2 regions of the Streptomonospora nanhaiensis genome follow, and region 1 is predicted to be linked to the other one. Evidence: predicted binding sites of a transcription regulator. Region 1 holds the regulator's gene; the other holds the start of a gene.
What was found. The regulator HspR, encoded in region 1, represses chaperone genes until heat shock. The targets are predictions, from matches to a motif close to ANTTGAGTCNNNNNGACTCAANT.

Region 1 (7,760 bases):
GTGCTGGCCTGGCTGCTCCAGCGCCAGGCCGAGGTCGCCCTGGCCGCGATCGACGGCGCCGACGCCGCCGACCGCGACTTCTACACCGGCAAGATCGCCGCCGCGCGGTTCTTCGCCGCCGAGGTCCTGCCGCGCCTGGCCGCCGACCGCGCGGTCGTGGAGAACACCACCCTGGACCTCATGGAGCTGCCGGAGTCGGCCTTCTAAGTCCTCTCCCCACTCGGCCGGGCGCCCCGCCGCCCGGCCCTCCGAGCCGGGAGGGCGGCGACCCCGCCCTCCCACCGTCAGCCCGGGGCGCCGGCATCCCGCGCCCCGGGCTCAGCCGTGCCCGCTCCCGGCCGCGCCGGCGGGCGGCCTGATGCGGCCGCGTCCGGTGATCGGCGGGCGCGGGACCACCCGGCGCACCCGCCCCACAGGGCTCCCACCTCGCACGACGCCGGGATTTGGGTGCGGCCGCGGGGTTTCCGGGATGGTGCGGCGCGGAACGGGTAGTGATAGCCCACGCAAACGGGATCGCAAAACAAGGCGGTGCGGAGGCAGCAAAGATAGGAATCGGACTCGGCATCTTCCTGATGGTCATCGGGGCGGTGCTCGCCTACGGCATCACCGCGGACATCGCGGGCCTCAACCTCGACGCGATCGGGATGATCCTCATGGTGGCCGGTGTGGCGGTGGTCGTGATCACCATCATCCTGATGATGATGCGCCGCGACCGCACCGCCCGCGCGGCCATGGACGACACCGACGTGCTCTGACCCCCGACGGCACGGGCGCGCCGCGACGCGCCCGGCCGCCCCAGAACACACGGCGGCCCCGGCGCCTGGAGCGCCGGGGCCGCCGTTTCGCGCGGGCGCGGAGAATCCGCGCGCGGGGTCAGACCGATGCGGGCTCGGCCGTGCCGGGCCGCACGCTGAGGGAGTCCTTGGCCTCGTCCAGGTCGACCACCACGGGGTCGCCGTCGTTCAGCTCACCCGACAGCAGCGCCTTGGCCAGGGGGTCGCCGATGGCGGCCTGCACCAGGCGGCGCAGCGGGCGCGCGCCGTAGACGGGGTCGTAGCCGGTCAGCGCCAGCCACTCGCGGGCCGCCGGGGTGACCTCCAGCCGCATCCGCCGCTCGGCCAGCCGCGCGGCCAGCCGGTCCACCTGGAGGTCGACGATCCGGGTCAGCTCCTCGGTGGAGAGCGCGTCGAAGACGATCACGTCGTCCAGCCGGTTGAGGAACTCCGGCTTGAACGTGCCGCGCACCACCGCCATGACCTTCTCGCGGCGCTCCTCGCCGCCCAGCGCGGGGTCGACCAGGAACTGCGAGCCCAGGTTGGATGTCAGGATCAGCAGCGTGTTGCGGAAGTCGACGCTGCGGCCCTGGCCGTCGGTGAGCCGGCCGTCGTCCAGCACCTGGAGCAGGGTGTCGAAGACCTCGATGTGGGCCTTCTCGACCTCGTCCAGCAGCACCACCGTGTAGGGGCGGCGGCGCACCGCCTCGGTGAGCTGGCCGCCCTCCTCGTAGCCGACGTAGCCGGGAGGCGCGCCCACCAGCCGCGAGACCGAGTGCTTCTCGGAGTACTCGCTCATGTCGATGCGCACGATCGCCCGCTCGTCGTCGAACAGGAACTCCGCCAGCGCCTTGGCCAGCTCGGTCTTGCCCACGCCGGTGGGGCCCAGGAACAGAAACGAGCCGGTGGGGCGGTCGGGGTCGGAGATGCCGGTGCGGGCCCGCCGCACGGCGTCGGAGACCGCGGTGACGGCGGCCGACTGGCCGATGAGCCGCCGGCCCAGCTCGTCCTCCATGCGCAGCAGCTTGGCGGTCTCGCCCTCCATCAGCCGGCCCACGGGGATGCCGGTCCACGACGACACCACGTCGGCGACGTCGTCGGCGCCCACCTCGTCCTTGACCATGGTGGGCTCCGGCGAGGTCTGCTCCTCGGCGGTGGACGCCTCCTCCAGCTGCTTCTCCAGCTGCGGGATCTCGCCGTACATCAGCCGGGACGCCTCGGTGAAGTCGCCGTCGCGCTGGGCGCGTTCGGCCTGGGTGCGCAGGTCGTCCAGCCGCTCCTTCAGCTCACCGACCCGGTTCAGCCCGGCCTTCTCCTGCTCCCACCGCGCGACCAGGCCGTTCAGCTCCTCCTGCTTGTCGGCGAGGTCGGCGCGCAGCCGCTGCAGCCGCTGCATCGAGGCGGAGTCGGACTCCTTGGCCAGTGCCATCTCCTCCATCTTCAGCCGGTCGACGGTGCGCTGCAGCTCGTCGATCTCGACCGGGCGGGAGTCGATCTCCATGCGCAGCCGCGAGGCGGCCTCGTCGATGAGGTCGATGGCCTTGTCCGGGAGGAACCGGGCGGTGATGTAGCGGTCGGAGAGGGTGGCGGCGGCCACCAGGGCGGAGTCGGCGATCTGCACCTTGTGGTGCGCCTCGTAGCGGCCCTTGAGGCCGCGCAGGATGGCGATGGTGTCGGCCGCCGAGGGCTCGCCCACCAGCACCTGCTGGAACCGGCGCTCCAGCGCGGGGTCCTTCTCGATGCGCTCGCGGTACTCGTCGAGCGTGGTGGCGCCCACCATGCGCAGCTCGCCGCGGGCCAGCATCGGCTTGAGCATGTTGCCGGCGTCCATCGCGCCCTGGGCGGCGCCCGCGCCGACCATGGTGTGCAGCTCGTCGATGAACGTGATGATCTGCCCGGCGCTCTCCTTGATCTCGTTCAGGACCGCCTTGAGGCGCTCCTCGAACTCGCCCCGGTACTTGGCGCCGGCCACCATCGCCGACAGGTCCAGAGAGATCAGCCGCTTGTCGCGCAGCGACTCGGGGACGTCGCCGGCCACGATGCGCTGGGCCAGGCCCTCGACCACGGCGGTCTTGCCCACACCGGGCTCGCCGATCAGCACCGGGTTGTTCTTGGTGCGCCGCGAGAGCACCTGCACCACGCGGCGGATCTCGGAGTCGCGCCCGATCACCGGGTCCAGGGCGCCCGAGCGCGCCCGCTCGGTGAGGTCGACGCCGTACTTCTCCAGCGCCTGGTAGGTCTCCTCGGGGTTCTCGGAGGTCACCTTGCCCGGGCCGCGCACCCGCTCGAACGCCTCCAGCAGCGCCTCGGGCGTGGCGCCCGCGTCGCGCAGCAGCCGGCTCGCCTCGCCGCCGTCGGTGGCCAGCCCCACCAGCAGGTGCTCGGTCGAGACGTACTCGTCCTCCATCTGCTGGGCGCGCTGGGCCGCGGTGTTCAGCGAGACGATGAGCTGGCGCGAACTCTGCGGCGCGCCCACGGTGCTGCCCTGGGCGGCGGGCAGCGCGGTCACGGCCTGCTCGGTCTTGGCGGCGAGGTCGTCGGGCGAGGCACCGACCTCCTTGAGCAGCGGGCGGATGACGCCCTCGCCCTGGTCGAGCAGCGCGGCCAGCAGGTGCACCGGCTCGACCTGCGGGTTGCCGTCGGTCGTGGCCCGCCGGATCGCCGTCGAGACCGCTTCCTGGCTCTTGGTGGTGAGTTTGTAGTTCATGCGTCGCCGCCCCCCTTGCGCGAACAGAGCGAATGGCCGTGCGGATGTGGACATGGTGGAGTGCGCCGGCCGCCCCCGGCCGGCCGACGCGTGCGGCCGCGCACCGGGAAACCGCTACCGGTCGTCGTCGGGCGGGGGCGCGGTGTTGAAGATCGTCAGGCGGGTGCGGCGCACCGGGATCAGCTCGCCGCCGCGCGGCTGGGCCTGGCTCTGGGCCGAGGACCGCCGGGCCACGGCCGAGCGCGCCGCCTGGAGTTCGTTGGCGAGGTGGAAGACCTGCGCGCGCAGCTTCTCCACCTCGTTCTGGAGTTCGAGGATGCGCTTGATGCCGGCGAGGTTGATGCCCTCCTCCTGGGAGAGGCGCTGGACCTCGCGCAGCATCTGGATGTCGCGCATGGAGTAGCGGCGCCCCCGGCCGGAGGCCCGGCCCGGCGAGACCAGGCCCAGCCGGTCGTACTGGCGCAGCGTCTGCGGATGGAGACCGGACAGCTCGGCGGCGACCGAGATCACGTAGACCGGGATGTCGTCGCCGAACCCGGGATCGCTCATGCCACTTACACCCCTTTCGCCCGCGCCTCAAGCCCGCTGCGCGGGTCCTGGTCGGCGGTCGCGGCGCGGAACTTCTCCAGAGCCTCGCGGGCTTCGCCGCTGAGGCTCTGCGGAACCGACACTTCGACGGTGACCAGCAGGTCGCCGGTGGTGCCGTCGCGCCGGGTGGCGCCTTTGCCGCGCACCCGGAACGTCCGGCCGTTGGGAGTACCCGGTGGGATCTTCACCGTGACGGGGAGGCCGTTGAGGGTCGGCACCCGGACCTCGGCGCCGAGGACGGCCTCGGGGAAGGTCACCGGGACGGTGATCGTCAGATTGTCGCCGGACTTGCCGAACAGGGGGTGCGGCTGCACATGTACCACCACGTAGAGGTCTCCGGCAGGTCCGCCGTGCTCGCCCGGCGCGCCCTTGCCCTTGAGCCGGATTCGCTGGCCGTCGGAGACGCCGCCGGGGATCCGGGCCTGGATGGTGCGGGTGCTCGTGCCGCGGCCGCTGCCGTTGCAGGTGGGGCAGGGGTCGTCGACGACCAGCCCGCGCCCCCTGCACTCGCTGCAGGGCTCCGACAGGGAGAACCCGCCGAGGTTCTGGTTCTCGTGCCCGGTGCCCGAGCACTTGGGGCACACGCGCGGTGAGGTCCCGGCCTTGGCGCCGGTGCCCTTGCACGTGGGGCAGGCGGCGTCGCTGCTCAGCTTGAACGAGCGCGTGGCACCGGTGGCCGCCTCGGCGAAGGTCAGCCGGGTCTCGGTCTCGATGTCGGCGCCCCGCCGGGACCGCGTGGCCGTGCGCCCGCGCCCGCCGAACAGGCCGCCGAACAGGTCGCTCAGCCGCTCGCCGCCCGCCGGTCCGGCGGTGCCGCCGGGCTGGCCGAACAGGTCCCCCAGGTCGAAGCCGCCCGGGCCGGTGCCCCCGCCGGGACGGTAGGAGCCGCCGAAGAGGGAGCGGGCGTTGTCGTACTCCTTGCGCCGCTTCTCGTCGGACAGCACGTTGTAGGCCTCGGAGATCTCCTTGAAGCGCTCCTCGGACTTGGGGTCGCCCTTGTTGGCGTCGGGGTGGTTGGCGCGCGCGAGCTTGCGGTAGGACTGCTTGATCTCGTCCTGCGAGGCGGTCTTAGAGACGCCGAGGACCTTGTAGTAGTCCTTCTCCAGGTAGTCCTTGGTGCTCATCGACGCTTGCCTTCTCCCGCTTCGCGCTCATGGTCGAATGATGCCTGCTGGGGTTGTGCCCGCGGCGCCCGGGGTCACCCTCGGGGACCGCGGGTCCGGGCGCCGCGGCGGGCGCCCGGACCCGCGGACGTGCCGTGGGCCCGCTAGGTGCCGTCGCCGGTCCCGTCCTTGGGGTCGGGACCGGCCGCGCCGTCGGCGCCGGGCTCGCCCGGCGCCTCGGCGGAGGCGGGCGGCTCGCCCGCCTCGGCGGGCGCGGCGTCGTCGGCGGCGGCGTCCTCACCCGGGCCGGCCACCACCACGCGGGCGGGGCGCAGCACCCGCTCGCCGATCAGGTAGCCGGGCTGGAAGACCTCGATCACGGTGGGCACCGTGACGTCGGCCGAGGGCACCATGGTCAGCGCCTCGTGGACGTTGGGGTCGAACTCGTCGCCCTTCTCGCCGTACCTCTTCAGCCCGAGCTTGCCGACCAGGCCCTCCAGGGCCTCGCCGACCGACTTGAACCCGCCGGTCAGCTCGCCGTGCTCGCGCGCCCGGCCGATGTCGTCGATGATCGGCAGGAGTTCGCCGACCACCTGGGCCATGGCCTGTTCGCGCACGACCACCCGGTCGCGGTCGACCCGCTTGCGGTAGTTGGCGTACTCCGCCTGGACCCGCTTGAGGTCGTTGGTGAGCTCGACGACCTGCTCGCGCGCCTTGAGGAGCGCGCCGTCGTCGGCGACCGGGTCGCCGATGACGGGTTCGGCCTCGGGCTCGGCCGGGGCGGGGCCCTCCGGGGCGCCCGGGCCGGTGCCCTGGGCACCTTCGGGGGTGCGGAGTTCACCGGTCTCGGGATCGATGCGCCGCTTGTCGCGAATCACCGGTCCTTGCCGCTCCTCACCGTTCTCGTTCTCCGGCAGCGCCATTGGCTGCGCCTCCCTTGACTAGCGTTGGATCAGGCGTTGCCGTCCTTCTTGCTGCTGTCGTCGTCGACGATCTCGGCGTCGACCACGTCGCCGTCGTCGGCCTGGTCGCTCGCGGTGGCGCCGGAGTCGGCGCCCCCGGCCTGCTGCTGCCCCTGGCCGTAGATGGCGGAGCCGATCTTCTGGCTGGCCAGCGCGACCTTCTCGCTCGCCGAGCGGATGGCCTCGGTGTCGGAGCCCTCCAGGGCGGACTTCAGCTCGCTCACGGCGCTCTCGGTCTCGGCCTTGACGTCGGCCGGGATCTTGTCCTCGTTGTCCTTGATGACCTTCTCGGTCTGGTAGACGAGGGACTCGGCGTTGTTGCGGACCTCGGCCTGCTCGCGCCGCTTGCGGTCCTCCTCGGCGTACTGCTCGGCCTCGCGGACCATGCGGTCGATGTCGTCCTTGCTCATGGCCGACCCGCCGGAGATGGTGACCGACTGCTCCTTGCCGGTGCCCAGGTCCTTGGCGGTGACGTTGACGATGCCGTTGGCGTCGATGTCGAAGGTGACCTCGATCTGCGGCACGCCGCGCGGCGCCGGCGGCAGACCGGTGAGGTCGAAGACGCCGAGCTTCTTGTTGTACTGCGCGATCTCGCGCTCGCCCTGGTAGACCTGGATCTGCACCGAGGGCTGGTTGTCGTCGGCCGTGGTGAAGATCTCCGACCGCTTGGTCGGGATGGTGGTGTTCTTCTCGATGAGCTTGGTGAACACCCCGCCCTTGGTCTCGATGCCCAGCGACAGCGGGGTGACGTCCAGCAGCAGGACGTCCTTGACCTCGCCCTTGAGGACACCGGCCTGGAGCGCGGCGCCGATGGCCACGACCTCGTCGGGGTTGACGCCCTTGTTGGGCTCCTTGCCGCCGGTCAGCTCCTTGACCAGGTCGACCACCGCGGGCATGCGGGTCGAGCCGCCGACCAGGACCACGTGGTCGATCTTGTCGACGCTGATGCCGGCGTCCTTGATGACCTGGTGGAAGGGGGCCTTCGTCCGGTCGAGGAGGTCGGCGGTCAGGCGCTGGAACTCCGCGCGGGTCAGCTTCTCGTCGAGGTGCAGCGGGCCCTCGGCCGAGGCCGTGATGTAGGGCAGGTTGATGGCGGACTCGCTGGAGCTGGACAGCTCGATCTTGGCCTTCTCGGCCGCCTCGCGCAGGCGCTGGAGCGCCATCTTGTCCTTGGCGAGGTCGACGCCGTTGTTGTTCTTGAAGCGCTCGACCAGCCAGTCGACGACGGCCTGGTCCCAGTCGTCGCCGCCGAGGTGGTTGTCGCCGTTGGTGGCCTTGACCTCGACCACGCCGTCGCCGACCTCGAGCAGGGAGACGTCGAAGGTGCCGCCACCGAGGTCGTAGACGAGGATGGTGGCCTCGTCCTCCTTCTCCAGGTGGTAGGCCAGCGCCGCGGAGGTGGGCTCGTTGATGATGCGCAGGACGTTGAGGCCCGCGATCGTGCCGGCCTCCTTGGTGGCCTGGCGCTGGGCGTCGCTGAAGTAGGCCGGGACGGTGATGACCGCGTCGGTGACCTCCTCGCCCAGGTAGGCCTCGGCGTCGCGCTTGAGCTTCTGCAGGACGAACGCGCTGATCTGCTGCGGGTTGAACGTCTTGCCGTCGATCTCGGTCTTCCAGTCGGTGCCGA
Region 2 (7,760 bases), 1.5 Mb from region 1:
TGGTCCGGCTCACATCGGGGCTTTTACGATGCTTGCCCCTGCTGCTTCCGCAGTTCCCCGTCGCACGGAAGTCGAGCCCATGTCTGCACCCGGTTCCCCCGTTCCACCGACCACAGAGCCCCCCGCGCCTCGCGGGTCGTTCGCGAAGGTCGTCGTCTCCAGCCTCATCGGCACCACCGTGGAGTGGTACGACTTCTTCCTCTACGGATCGGCGGCCGCGCTCGTCTTCGGGGCCGTGTTCTTCCCGGAGTCCGACCCGCTGACCGGCATCCTGCTCGCCTTCGGCACCTACGCCATCGGGTTCGTCGCGCGCCCGCTCGGCGGGCTGGTGTTCGGCCACTACGGCGACCGCGTCGGCCGCAAGCGCCTGCTCGTGATCAGCCTCCTGCTGATGGGCGCCTCCACCTTCGCCATCGGCCTGCTGCCCGGCCACGCCACCATCGGCGTGGCCGCGCCGCTGCTGCTGATCGCGCTGCGGCTGGTCCAGGGCTTCGCGCTGGGCGGCGAGTGGGGCGGGGCGGTGCTGCTGGTCTCCGAGCACGGCCACCCCCGGTGGCGCGGGTTCTGGGCGTCCTGGCCGCAGGCCGGGGTGCCCTGCGGCAACCTGCTGGCCACCGCCGTCCTGGCCGTGCTGGCCGCGACCATGGCCGACTCCGCGTTCGAGGCGTGGGGCTGGCGCATCCCGTTCCTGCTCTCGGGCGTACTCGTGCTCATCGGCCTCTACGTGCGTCTGGCGGTCGAGGAGTCCCCGGTCTTCCAGGCGGCGGCCCGCCGCGCCGAGGACGCCCGTGCGCGCGCCGGCGTCACCGAGCGCGCGCCCATCGTGGACGTGCTGCGCCGCCACTGGCGCGAGGTGCTGGTGGCCATGGGCGTGCGCCTGGCGGAGAACATCTCCTACTACGTCATCACCGCGTTCATCCTGGTCTACGCCGTGGAAGAGGCCGGGGTGGAGCGCGGTACCGTGCTCAACGCGCTGCTGGTCGCCTCGGCCGTGCAGCTCGTCGTCGTGCCGATCTGGGGCGCCCTGTCCGACAGGCTCGGCCGCCGTCCCGTCATCGCCTTCGGTGCCGTCAGCACGGGCCTGTGGGCGTTCGCGTTCTTCCCGATCATCGACGGCGGGGGCTTCGGCATGGTCCTGGCCGCCGCCGGGGTGGGCCTGGTGCTGCACGCCGCGATGTACGGCCCCCGGGCGGCGTTCTTCTCCGAGCTGTTCGGCACCCGCACGCGCTACTCGGGGGCGTCCATCGGCTACCAGCTCGCCTCCATCGCGGCGGGCGGCCTGGCCCCGCTGATCGCCACCTGGCTGCTGTCGCGGTTCGGGTCGGGCCTGCCGGTGTCGGTGTACGTGGCCGGGGCCTGCGTGCTCACCCTGGTGGCCGTGCTGGCCTCCCGCGAGACCCGGGGCCGCGACCTCGACGACGCGGTGGCGCCCGAGGCCGGGGTGCGCTGACCTCTCCGGCGCCTCCGGGGGCGGTAGGGCAGCCCCCTCGTCCACGCGTCCCGGCGCCCCCCGCTACGCACCGCGCACCACCGCGGATACGCAGCGCGGCCGACGCCCGTCCGGCCCCGTGCGGGCTAGTGTCGGGCGTGTGAACGGCGACGGAGGCAACGGGCACCCGGCGCCCCGGCGGCGGGGCGCCGGCCGCGTCCTGCTGCTCGACGTCCCCCTCGCGCTGGGCCTCGGCGCGGTGGCGCTCGCCGGGGTGCACGCCCAGGGCGCCTGGAGCGACCGCGCCCGTGGGCCGGACACCGCCGGCCCGCCCTGGGACGGCCCGCCGCCCGACTTCGAGCCGGTGCCCGCCGCCGTCTACGTCTGCGTCGCGGTGGTCGTCGGCGCGCTGGCCCTGCGCCGCCTCCACCCCCGGTCGGCCTTCGTGGCGGCGATGGCGGCCGTGGCCGTGGTCTTCGGCGTCCTGGGCTCGGGCGGCCCGATCGTCCTGGCGCCCATGCTGCTCCTCTACACGCTGGCCGTGCGGCTCCCGCCCCGGCGCTGGCTCCCGCTGACGGCCATGGGGGTCCCCGTCTTCCTCGCCCTGCGCCTGGACCAGCCCTACCTGGGGCTGGCCTCCGCCCAGGCGGTGGCCGACCTGTTCGTCGCCCTGGGCCTGCTGCTGGGGCCCGCCGCGCTGGGCGTCATCGTGCGCTCCCGGCGCGAGAACGCGCGCCGCGAGCGCGCCCAGGAGCTGAGCCGCTCGGTCTACGAGGAGCGGCTGCGCATCGCCCGCGAGGTGCACGACGTCGTGGGGCACAGCCTGTCGGTCATCAACATGCAGGCCGGGGTGGCCCTGCACGTGCTGGAGAAGCGGCCCGAGCGCGCCCAGCCCGCGCTGGAGGCCATCCGCCAGACCAGCAAGGACGCCCTGGAGGAGCTGCGCGGCACGCTCGCCGTGTTCCGCACCCCCGAGGGCGGCGCTCCCGGCGACACCCGCGAACCCCCGCCCGGCCTGGACCGGCTGGACGACCTGGTCGCGGGCATCGCCTCGGCCGGGCGGCCCGTGGAGGTCCGCGTCGAGGGGGAGCGCGCCGCGCTCCCGGCGGCGGTCGACCACGCGGCCTACCGCATCGTCCAGGAGGCGCTGACCAACGTGGTGCGCCACGCCGGCGGCGCCGGCGCCACCGTCGTCATCGGCTACCGGCCCAAGGAGGTCACCGTGGAGATCACCGACACCGGCCCGGCCCGCCCGGGTGCGGCACCGGCCGAAGGCGGCGGGATCGCCGGGATGCGCGAGCGCGCCCGCGCCGTCGGCGGGCGGCTGGCGGCGGGGCCGCGCCCCGAGGGCGGGTTCGCCGTGCGCGCCGAGCTGCCGCGGGGTGAGCGATGACGGCCGTGCGCGTGGGGATCGTCGACGACCAGGCGCTCGTGCGGATGGGCCTGCGCGTGCTGATCGAGGCCGAGGACGACCTGGAGGCGGTCGGCGAGGCCGCCGACGGCCGCGAGGCGGTCGAGCTGGTCCGCCGCGAGCACCCCGACGTGCTGCTGATGGACGTGCGCATGCCGGTGATGGACGGCATCGCCGCGCTGCGCGAGATCGCCGCCGACGACCGGCTCGCCGCCACGCGCGTGGTGGTGCTGACCACCTTCGAGCTGGACGAGTACGTGTTCGACGCGCTGCGCGCCGGTGCGGCGGGCTTCCTCATCAAGGACAGCGAGCCCACCGAGCTGCTGCGCGCGATCCGGCTGGCCGCCGCCGGGGAGTCGCTGCTGTCGCCGTCGGTGACCCGCAGCGTGATCTCCACCTTCGTCTCCCGCGCGCCCCACAGCGCCCCGCGCCCACAGCTGCGCGAGCTGACCGAGCGCGAGCGGGAGGTGCTGGCGCTGGTCGGCGAGGGCCTGTCCAACGCCGAGATCGCCGAGCGGCTGGTGGTCAGCCCGGCCACCGCGCGCACCCACGTCAGCCGCGCCATGGTCAAGCTGCACGCGCGCGACCGCGCCCAGCTGGTGGTCATCGCCTACCGCGCGGGCCTGGTGCGCTGAGCCCGCGCGGGGCCGCCCGCCGGGCCCGGACCCGCATCGCTCACGGCGAACACGATGCGGGGAACAAACCCGGACTCTCGTTTATTGAGTGTTAGTGACTCAACAAGGAGGGTCTGATGACTGAAGCGCAGTCCAGTGCGACGTTCCCGGTGCTTCCCCTTGACGAGGACGTCGTCCTCCCCGGCATGGTCGTGCCGGTGGACATCTCCGACTCCGAGGTGCGCGCCGCCATCGACGCCGCGCGGGCCGGGGGCGAGGGCGCCGCGCGGGTCCCCGGGATCCGGTCCACGGGCAAGCCGCGCGTGCTCATCGTGCCCCGCGTCGACGGCAACTACGCCGCCATCGGCACCGTCGCCGTCGTGGAGCAGGTCGGCCGCACCCCCGAGGGCGAGCCGGCCGCCGTGCTGCGCGGCACCGCCCGCGCGCGGGTCGGCAGCGGCACCGCCGGCCCGGGCGCGGCCCTGTGGGTCTCCGCCGAGGTCCACACCGACGTCGCCCCCGAGGGCGGCTACCCCGGCAAGGTCCTGGAGCAGGCCCGCGAGTACAAGACCCTGCTCACCACCTACCTGCAAAAGCGGGGGGCGTGGCAGATCCTCGACGGCATCCAGCAGCTGGACGACCCCGGGCGCCTCGCCGACCGCGGCGGCTACTCCCCGTTCCTCAAGACCGCCCAGAAGCTCCAGCTCCTGGAGACCTACGACGTCGCCGAGCGGCTGCGGCTGCTCAGCGAGTGGACCCGCGAGTACCTGGCCGAGCTCGAGGTCGCCGAGACCATCGACCAGGACGTCCAGGAGGGCGTCGAGAAGCAGCAGCGCGAGTTCCTGCTCCGCCGCCAGATGGAGGCCATCCGCAAGGAGCTGAACCAGCTCGACGGCAAGCCCGGCAGCGAGGAGGACGACTACCGCGAGCGCGTCGAGGCCGCCGACCTGCCCGACCACGTCCGCAAGGCCGCGCTGGCCGAGGTCGACAAGCTGGAGCGGGCCGGCGACTCCTCGCCGGAGTCCGGCTGGATCCGCACCTGGCTCGACACCGTCCTCGACATGCCGTGGAACACCCGCACCGACGACTCCTACGACATCGTGGGGGCGCGCGAGATCCTCGACGCCGACCACGCCGGCCTCGACGACGTCAAGGAGCGCATCGTCGAGTACCTGGCCGTGCGCAAGCGCCGCGAGGAGCGGGGCCTGGGCGTGGTGGGCGGGCGCCGCAGCGGCGCCGTGCTCGCCCTCGTCGGCCCGCCCGGCGTGGGCAAGACCTCGCTGGGGGAGTCCGTGGCGCGCGCCATGGGCCGCAACTTCACCCGCGTGGCGCTGGGCGGCGTGCGCGACGAGGCCGAGATCCGCGGCCACCGCCGCACCTACGTCGGCGCGCTGCCGGGCCGCATCGTGCGGGCGATCAAGGAGTCCGGCTCCATGAACCCGGTCGTGCTCCTGGACGAGATCGACAAGGTCGGCACCGACTTCCGGGGCGACCCCACGGCCGCGCTGCTGGAGGTGCTCGACCCCGCGCAGAACCACACGTTCCGCGACCACTACCTGGAGGTCGACCTCGACCTCTCCGACGTCGTCTTCCTGGCCACCGCCAACGCCCTGGAGACCATCCCCGGGCCGCTGCTGGACCGCATGGAGCTGGTGCAGCTCGACGGCTACACCGAGGACGAGAAGGTCGTGATCGCCCGCGACCACCTGCTGCCCCGGCAGCTGGAGCGGGCGGGGCTGGAGCCCGGCGAGGTCGAGTTCGGCGAAGACGCCCTGCGCTCCATCGCGGCCGAGTACACCCGCGAGGCCGGTGTGCGCGGCCTGGAGCGCACCGTCGCCCGCGTGCTGCGCAAGGTCGCGGCGGGCGTGGCCCTGGGCGAGCGGGAGCTGCCGCTGCACGTGGCCGCCGCCGACCTCAAGGACTTCATCGGCCGCCCCAAGCACACGCCCGAGACCGCCGAGCGCACGGCCGTGCCGGGCGTGGCCACGGGCCTGGCGGTCACCGGCACCGGCGGCGACGTGCTGTTCGTCGAGGCCTCCCTGGCCGACCCCGAGTCCGGCGCGAGCGGGCTGACCCTCACCGGCCAGCTGGGCGACGTCATGAAGGAGTCCGCGCAGATCGCCCTGTCCTACCTGCGCTCGCGCGGCGCCGAACTGGAGCTGCCGGTGGGCGACCTCAAGGAGCGCGGCGTGCACCTGCACGTCCCGGCCGGGGCGATCCCCAAGGACGGCCCCAGCGCCGGTGTCACGATGACCACCGCCCTGGCGTCGCTGCTGTCGGGCCGCCCGGCGCGCGCCGACGTCGCCATGACCGGCGAGGTCTCGCTGACCGGCCGCGTCCTGCCCATCGGCGGGGTCAAGCAGAAGCTCCTCGCGGCGCACCGGGCGGGGATCACCACGGTCCTCATCCCCTCGCGCAACGAGCCCGACCTCGACGACGTCCCCCAGGACGTCCTGGACCAGCTCACCGTCCACACGGTCAGCGACGTCCGCGAGGTGCTGGAGATCGCGCTTGAGCCTGCACAGCGCGCAGCGGCCGTAGCGGCCTGACCGCCGGACCCAGAGGGGCCGTCCCGTGCGAGGGGCGGCCCCTCCCGTGTGTCCGCACCCCGGCCGCACGGTCACCCGAAGCGGTCAGGCCCTGCGGCTGGACGACCCCGCACACGCCGTGGCATAGAGCGGGCCGCGAGCCCCACCCCACGGCCTCCCGGACCGCACGGTTCGTGAGGCCGTGGCGGACGTGCTCTCGGGCGCGGCGGGCCGCCTCGTCCGAGGGCCACGCGGAGGAGGCCGCCGTCGCCGAGGGCTCCGACGAGGGGCGGCCTCGGTGGTGCTCAGCACCGACGCCGCCCACCCCGGCCACCGGCCACGCGGGGCCGTGCGGGCGGGTTGCGATCCGGTGACGGGAGGTGTGCGCCCCGATCCGGCGTGGCTACGATGAGGGCGCCTCGCCCGCCAAGGCGGGGAAGGGCCGCGCCCCGGGGCCGGCACCGGCGCCCGGGAAGGGGGACTGACGGCGTGGAGCCGCTGGAGCCGTCCGACCCCGCGCGCATCGGCGCCTTCCGCCTCACCCACCGCCTGGGCGAGGGCGGGATGGGCCGGGTCTACCTCGCCCGCACCGCCTCCGGCCGCCAGGTCGCCGTCAAGGTCATCCGCTCCGGCCTGGTGCAGGACAGCGGGTTCCGCGCCCGCTTCGCCCGCGAGGTCGACGCCGCGCGCCGGGTGGGCGGGTTCCACACCGCCTCGGTCGTGGACGCCGACCTGTCGGCCGCGCCGCCCTGGATCGCCACCGCCTACATCGCCGGCCCAACGCTCTACCGGCGGGTCCGCGAGCACGGCCCCATCGCGCCGCCCGCGCTGCACGTCCTGGCCGTCGGGCTGGCCGAAGGTCTCCAGGCGATCCACGCGTGCGGGCTGGTGCACCGCGACCTCAAGCCGGGCAACGTCATCATGACCCACGACGGGCCGCGCATCATCGACTTCGGGATCGCCCGGCCGCTGGGCGCCGACACCCTCACCGGCAACGAGTCCGTGGTGGGGACCCTGCCCTACATGTCGCCGGAGCAGGTCGACGGCTCCGGCGTGGGCCCGGCCTCCGACCTGTTCTCGCTGGGGACCGTGCTGGCCTTCGCCGCCACCGGGGCCAACCCGTTCAAGGCGCCCACCATGGCCGAGACCGTCCACCGCCTCACCGGGCCGCCGCCCGACCTCGGCGGCGTCGATCCCGTCACGCGGGAGTTGATCGCCGACTGCTGGAACCGCGACCCCGGCGCGCGGCCCACCCCCGACGCCATCCTCACCCGCTTCGCCGAGGGCGTCCTGCGGGACTCCGGGGCCGGGCCGGGCGCCGGCGGGCCCGGCGGACCGGCCGCGCGCGGCGCGGGCGGACCCTCCGGCGGCGCTGAGGCCCCCGGTGCCCGGCCTGACGAGGCGCCGCCCCCCGTGACAGCGGCACCCGCCGCAACCGAGCGGATTCTGGACGCGGCCACCCCGCGCCGCGACCCGCACCCGCGCCGCCCGCCGGTGTGGCTGCTCGTGGGCGCCGGCGCCATGGTGGCGGCGCTCGTGGTGGCGACGGGCGCGGTGTGGGGCGTCAGCCTGCTGCTCGGGGCCGAGGCCGCAGAGGGGGAGGGCGGCGCCACCACGGGCGAGGGCGGCGCGGCCGGCGCCTCCGTCCGCTTCCCTCCGGGGCCCACCCCCACGCCGCAGGGCGAGGGCGGAGAGGTGCGGACGGTGGCGGTCGGGCCCGGCGGGACCATCGCGGCGGGCGGCGACGACCTGGCGTTCAGCCTGTGGGACGCCGCGAC

Region 2: the regulator HspR is predicted to act here: its motif matches at 3,558-3,580, upstream of lon (endopeptidase La).

The regions. Positions count from the first base shown of each region.
Region 1 covers NZ_JACCFO010000001.1:3,347,646-3,355,405, reverse strand. Annotated here, with positions in the region: gene HNR12_RS14540 (acyl-CoA dehydrogenase) at 1-207, shown strand, start outside; gene HNR12_RS29165 (DUF6458 family protein) at 495-755, shown strand; gene clpB (ATP-dependent chaperone ClpB) at 874-3,480, opposite strand; gene HNR12_RS14525 (heat shock protein transcriptional repressor HspR) at 3,595-4,029, opposite strand; gene dnaJ (molecular chaperone DnaJ) at 4,035-5,192, opposite strand; gene grpE (nucleotide exchange factor GrpE) at 5,336-6,094, opposite strand; gene dnaK (molecular chaperone DnaK) at 6,124-7,760, opposite strand, start outside.
Region 2 covers NZ_JACCFO010000001.1:4,811,864-4,819,623, forward strand. Annotated here, with positions in the region: gene HNR12_RS21395 (MFS transporter) at 80-1,450, shown strand; gene HNR12_RS21400 (sensor histidine kinase) at 1,590-2,822, shown strand; gene HNR12_RS21405 (response regulator) at 2,819-3,475, shown strand; gene lon (endopeptidase La) at 3,592-6,003, shown strand; gene HNR12_RS21415 (protein kinase domain-containing protein) at 6,472-7,760, shown strand, end outside.